Regions from separate parts of the Dickeya ananatis genome, predicted to be linked through region 1. Evidence: predicted binding sites of a transcription regulator. Region 1 holds the regulator's gene; the other holds the start of a gene.
What was found. Region 1 encodes PurR, which represses purine synthesis genes. Its sites were predicted from a motif close to CANGCAAACGTTTGCNTG; they were not measured.
Positions count from the first base shown of each region.

Region 1 (3,429 bases):
TGCCAGTCTTCCATGACCAGATAAGGCTCGCTGTGCTGGGCGATATGCTGCACTGAGGGTAAACAGCCATTAGGGAAGATGTATTTGTCTATCCAGGCATCAACCTTCAGGCTGGTTTCGTTTGCGCCAATGGTATGCAACAGGAACAGGCCGGTGGATTTGAGGTTTTTTCTGACCACCTGGAAGTAGGTATCGTAATTTTTCGGGCCGACATGTTCGAACATGCCGACGGAAACGATACGGTCAAACTGCCGATTCAGATCGCGGTAGTCCTGTAGCAGAATGGTGACATCCAAATCCTGACAGCGCTGCTGCGCCAATGCCTGTTGCTCGCGGGAGATAGTCACACCGGTTACGCTAACACCGTAATGGCGGGCGGCAAATTCAGCCAGACCGCCCCAGCCGCAGCCGATATCCAGCAGTGTCATCCCGCGGCGTAACTGCAATTTCTCGCAAATGAGGCGCAGCTTATCTTGTTGTGCCTGCTCCAGGGTTTCGGCTTGTTTCCAGTAACCACAGGAGTACTGCATGTACGGGTCTAGCATCAGGCTAAAAAGATCATTACCGAGGTCGTAATGCTCCTTACCCACAATCCATGCCCGCCGACGCGATTGCAGATTGGTCAGGCGCGCCATCAGTATCCGTAGCGTATCCTGCCAACGCTGGGGCAGTTGCTTCTCCAGCCCGGCGCGTATCGCACGGTGGAAAAACATGTCCAGCCGTTCACATTCCCACCAGCCATCCATGTAACTTTCGCCCAGACCCAGTGACCCGTCACGCAATATGCGCTTGTACAGTTCAGGGTTTTTGACCTGAATATCAAACGGTCGCGAACCGTTAATGGCGATATCAGCGGCCGATAACATTTCATTAACCAGTTGGAACCAGGGTTGACTGGGGGTACCCAGATCCTCCACATAAGATGAACTCATAACTTCTCCCTACCTTGCCAGATACATGCGTTATACGGGATAAACCAGACAACTATGGCGATGGGGAGGGTATTCGATGTACCCATTCCACACGTCATCGTCTATCCCTGAGAGCCTCAGAGGAAAATAAGAGACAAGCCGACACGAAAGGCGTCTACCCCGGCCGTGACAAACGGTGCAACAGTCATTAGTGGGGTAGAAAAAGTAAGGCGATGCGTACTGCTAAAAGCATCGTCTGATCATGGTTATTGTCGTCAATGACAGTGACAAGTGTATGACTGCTTTAACCCGTCGACAAGATTCATCGGGCTAAAGCAGCACATTGCGTTCTATATTAGGGTGCCAGGGAGGCACGCTTTGGCGCTTTACAGCGCGGTATGGCGGCGGTTGACACACCTGCGAGTGATAACGAAATCGTCTGGCTAATTCATTAACGGCGGTAATCGAGATATGGACCGTCGGCAACAGAACGACGCTCGATCAGCGTCGGGTGGACTTCGATGGTTTGCGCTTCCTCGCGTTTGCTGGTGATGCGGTCAAGCAACATGGAGAATGCCGCTTGTCCCAGTCGTTCCTTAGGCTGATGAATGGTCGTGAGCGCTGGCGTAAAATAGCGGGAGTGGCGCACATTGTCGTAACCGATCACCGAAATATCCTGCGGTACACGCAGGCCCAGTTCATCCGCTGCACAAATCGCCCCCATAGCCATAATATCGCCGCCGCAGAATACCGCCGTCGGTCGCTGTTTTTGCGCCAGAATCTGGTGCATGGCTTTGTAGCCTGATTCGGGTTCAAAGTCACCCTGAACCACCCACTCTTCACGTAGAGGAATATCCGCCTCTTTCAGCGCTTTCAGAAAGCCCAGATAACGCCCGCTGCCAGTATTGCGCCCCTGAGATCCGGGGATGGCGCCGATATCGCGGTGCCCGCGCTCAATCAGATAACGACCGGCCATATACCCACCGGCAAACGCATTATCAACAATGGTATCGGTGAAATCGCTGTGAGCTCCGCCCCAATCCATGACGACCATCGGGATGTGGCGATAATCCGCCAGCATTGACAGCAGTTCAGGCGGGTACTCGGCACACATCACCAGCAGGCCATCAACACGTTTTTGCGCCAGCATGGACAGATAAGCACGCTGTTTATCCTGATTATTGTGAGAGTTACACAGAATCAGCGTATAGCCTCTGGCGTAGCAGCTGTTTTCCACCGCTTCGATAATTTCAGCGAAATAGGGGGCTTCGCTGGAGGTGGCCAGCAGTCCGATGGATTTGGTGTGGTTGACTTTCAGGCTTCGGGCCACCGCACTGGGTGAATAATGCAATTCATCAATAGCTGCGCGTACCGCAGCCTTGGTCTCTTCGGCGACGAAACGTGTTTTATTAATCACGTGTGATACGGTTGTGGTTGAAACGCCTGCGCGTTTTGCCACATCTTTAATCGTTGCCATCTAAAGTGACTCCTGAACTCATCTGTTACAGTCGTGGGTCTGTTACAGCAGTAAATATGTTGTTAATCGTTTGCCTGCGTGAATTTTGCTCCTGCTGGACAACAAGGCAACATTTCAGTAGGAGACATGCCGAGGTGTGTAGCTTGAAGGGAGGGCTGACGCTTCGACCAACGCAGTGTACACGGTAAACTGCGGATTTTGGCCGATTTAGAGCGAAAGGGGAAGAGGCAATTTGTGTTATCTCTGTGACGCAGAAACCGGTTTTTTGACTTCAGTCGGGTCATAATAGACCTATACTTTGTGTGTTTCCCCATCCGCCGGGATACGGTGCTGATTCAGACGTAACGGGATGACGGCGATCATCAGTCACATACAGGAGAATACGATGGATACAAATTTGAAAATGTCACTGTGTAGTACGTTGGTTGCGTTGGCGGTGATCATTGTCTTTGGTTTCACTGCGGTATTGAACTGATAGCAGATCGCCGGTGTAGAAAAAGAAAACAGAAAAGGGGCTAGTGCCCCTTTTCTCGTTATTCATTAGGTCGTTTAGCCGGTGATTATCTGGCGAATCACTGTTAGCGAATGGTCTTCGGTGTCACCACGCGGCGAGCGCCGACATAATGATCCTGCCAGTAATCTTCACTCAATTTACTGATCTTGATATCGGAACCCGATCGCGGTGACTGGATGAAACGGCCATTGCCCAGGTAGACGCCAACGTGGTCGGCAGCGCCGCGGTTGGTGATACGAAAGAACACCAGGTCGCCACTTTCCAGTTCGCTTTTCTTGATGGGAGCCGCGTCACGCAGGTGGAACATCTCATTGGCGGTGCGCGGAATCGGGATTTTTACCACATCTTTATAGGCGTAATACACCAGCCCGCTGCAATCAAAACCTGAATAAGGTGTTGAACCGCCCCAATGATAAGGTTTACCGATTTGGCTCATCAGCTTGTTCATGGCAGTCAATTTAGCGTGCTGATAGCGTTTTTGGTGAGCAGCACTGATGGTCAGCGCCGCTTTATCGTGTTTACCTTTC
Region 1 covers NZ_CP040816.1:1,418,059-1,421,487, forward strand. The annotation lists gene cfa (cyclopropane fatty acyl phospholipid synthase) at 1-932, opposite strand, end outside; gene purR (HTH-type transcriptional repressor PurR) at 1,363-2,388, opposite strand; gene cydH (cytochrome bd-I oxidase subunit CydH) at 2,774-2,863, shown strand; gene FGI04_RS06150 (C40 family peptidase) at 2,967-3,429, opposite strand, start outside.

Region 2 (3,429 bases), 2.0 Mb from region 1:
TCAATGAGCCTTGCCCTGAAGGGCCAACGCGTTGCGTTGTTCAAAACGCAACACGTTTTGTCCTGAAACTCGAATTATTTAGGGTATACCGCCATCGGCCCTTATTATCACGTAAGAGGAAAAATTTCTGGAAGCGCGCGTTACTCTTTTTCGTGAGGGAACACCAGATTCAACACGATTGCTGTGATACCGCCCGCAGCAATGCCTGATGACAGCAGGGTTTTCAACCAGTCTGGTGCGAACTGCAAAATCAATGGCTGCTGGGAGACACCCAAGCCAACAGCCAGCGACAGCGCGATAATCATAATAGCGCGACGATTAAGCGGCTCGCGGGAGACAATTCGTACCCCAGACGCGGCGATAGTACCGAACATGACGATAGTTGCGCCGCCCAGTACCGGCTCGGGAATATGCTGCACAAAACCGCTCACCGCCGGGAACAGGCCTAGTACGATCAGCATCAATGCCACAACGAAACCGACATAGCGACTGGCAACCCCGGTCAGTTGAATCACGCCATTGTTCTGCCCAAAGCAGGAGTTGGGGAAGGTATTGAACACGGCAGACAGGCAAGAGTTCAGGCCGTTAGCCAGTACGCCGCCCTTCAGGCGCTTCATGTAGAGCGGGCCGCTGACCGGCTGCTCGGAGACGTCGGAAGTGGCGGTGATATCACCGATGGTTTCCAGCGAGGTCACCATGAATACCAGCATCAGCGGGATCAACAGATTCCAGTCAAAACCAAGGCCATAGTACAACGGGGTGGGGACGTTAATCAGCGAGTGGCTGGATGTGCCAGTGCTTTCCGGCAGCATACCCATTAGCCAGGCTGCCAGATAGCCGACAGCCATTGCGATAACCAGTGATGCCACGCGCAAATAAGGGTTACGCTGGCGGTTCAGGATGATAATCACCACCAGAACGATGGCTGCCAGCAGCAGGTTCTTCGGTGCCCCAAACGTGTGGTTACTCATGGCAGCAAAACCACCGCCGATTGATGTCAGGCCAACCTGAATCAGCGACAGGCCGATGATCATCACGACGATACCGGAAACCAGCGGTGTAATAATGCGGCGAGCCAGGTGCAAAACGCGTGACAGCAGAATTTCGGTGCAAGAGGCTACCATCAGCGTGCCGAAGAGCGCCGCCATCATCGTCGGTACATCCGCGCCACCGTTTTTCAGCGCCATACCGCCCATAATCAGCGGGGTAACAAAGTTGAAGCTGGTCCCCTGAATGGACAACAAGCCGGAGCCGACCGGTCCCCAGGTTTTGATTTGCAAAATAGAAGCCAGACCGGAAGCGAACAGCGACATGCTGATGATGTGCTGCGTATCTTGCGCTGGCAGGCCCAACGCCTGACAAATCAGTAACGCCGGGGTGATGACCGCAACAAACATCGCCAACAGGTGCTGGCAGGCGGCGAATAACGTCTGCGGTAAAGGAGGCCGGTCCTCCAGACGGTAAATCAGCTCGCTGTTTGCCGGGGTAACGGCGTCAGTCTGGGGTAGCTCGGTGGTGGAAAGACTCATGATAGCGGGGCGCTCCTGAACGGCAAAAAACGCATTTTAATCATCTGCCCTGTAAAAGCAATCGATTGCGGGATGGGATTTACTTATCGCCGGGAATCATCGCCGCAAACAGATAAACTCAACTGGGGCACAATCCTTTTATTAAGGATAGGGGTAACAACAACGGGATGAGGGCAACGCAATAAAAACGCTTTCTACGTTATCAGGCGTTGGTATAACGGGTGCGTTCTGGCAGCCAGCGCTCGATCAGTGCTCTGGCATGTTCCGGGTAGTGCTCATGGATATGGCGCGAGACTCGTTGGACTTGCGGAATCAGTGCCTGATCGCGCAGTAAATCTGCCACTTTGAAAGCGGCGTTACCGGTCTGACGGGTGCCGAGCAGTTCGCCGGGCCCGCGAATTTCCAGATCGCGCTGGGCGATGACGAAGCCATCGTTGCTGTCGCGCAGAACCTGAAGCCGCATTTGCGCGGTTTTACTCAGTGGTGATTTGTACAGTAACACGCAGTGGGAGGCGATGGCCCCACGGCCGACGCGGCCACGTAATTGATGCAATTGCGCCAGCCCCAGTCGCTCCGGGTTTTCGATAATCATCAGGCTGGCGTTCGGCACATCTACACCCACCTCAATCACGGTCGTAGCAACCAACAAATGCAGTTGATTGGCTTTGAATGCCTCCATGACGGCCTGTTTTTCTTTTGCTTTCATCCGGCCATGCACCAGACCAACCGTGAGGTCAGGTAACGCGGCTTTTAGCTCCTGGCAGGTCGCTTCAGCCGCTTGCGCTTCCAATAGTTCGGATTCTTCAATCAGGGTACAAACCCAGTATGCCTGCCGCCCCTCTTGCAGACAGGCATGGCGTACCCGCTCAATGATGTCGGCGCGGCGAGTGTCGGGAATGGCGACGGTGGTTACCGGTGTGCGGCCCGGTGGCAGCTCATCGATGACCGAGGTATCCAGGTCGGCATAAGCGGTCATCGCCAGTGTGCGGGGAATCGGTGTGGCAGTCATGATCAACTGGTGAGGGTGGAAGCCCTGCTCTTCGCCTTTTTCCCACAACGCCAGCCGCTGATGCACACCAAATCGGTGCTGTTCGTCGATAATCACCAACGCCAGACCGCTGAACTGAACCTGTTGCTGAAAAATAGCATGGGTGCCGATCACCATGGAAACCTGTCCGCTGGCGATAGCCTCCTGCTGGGCCTGCCGCGCTTTACCCTTTTGCTTGCCTGCGAGCCAGCCCACTTCAATACCCAGTGGCTCAAACCAGCGACGGAAGTTGGTGGCATGTTGCTCAGCCAGCAATTCCGTTGGGGCCATCAACGCCACCTGTTTGCCGTGAGCGATGGCCCGCAACGCCGCCAACGCCGCGACCAGTGTTTTACCGGAGCCGACATCGCCCTGCACCAGACGCATCATCGGAAATGGCTGATTCATATCCTGTTCGATTTCTGCCACGACCCGTTGTTGCGCGCCGGTAGGGCTGAACGGCAGCGCGGCCAGCAGTTGTTGCTTCAGGTCGTCTTTGGTATCCAGCGCCAGCGCCCGGTGGCGTTGTGCACCCGCGCGCACCGCCAGCATACTCAGGTGGTGCGCCAACAGCTCTTCCATGACCAGACGTTGTTGTGCCGGGTGTTTCCCTTGCTCCAATTCCGCCAGCTTTACATCCGGTGGTGGGCGGTGCAGGGTGCGTAACGCATCTGGCAGGCTGATCAATCCGTGGCGCATTTCCTGGGGCAGAAGTTCGTCAATCGGATGGGTATCCAGCAATTTCAGCGCCTGGTCGGTCAGCTTACGCAGCGTCGCCTGCCGCACACCCTCGGTCGTGGGGTAAACCGGCGTCAGCGTTTCCTGCAGCTCGACCGTCGTGCTTTCGCCCTGCACCCGGTATTCAGGATGGAT
Region 2 covers NZ_CP040816.1:4,190,209-4,193,637, reverse strand. The annotation lists gene FGI04_RS18685 (nucleobase:cation symporter-2 family protein) at 141-1,529, opposite strand; gene recG (ATP-dependent DNA helicase RecG) at 1,732-3,429, opposite strand, start outside.
Region 2: a site for PurR is predicted at 1,584-1,601, ahead of FGI04_RS18685 (nucleobase:cation symporter-2 family protein). Genes of this name have one in related genera too.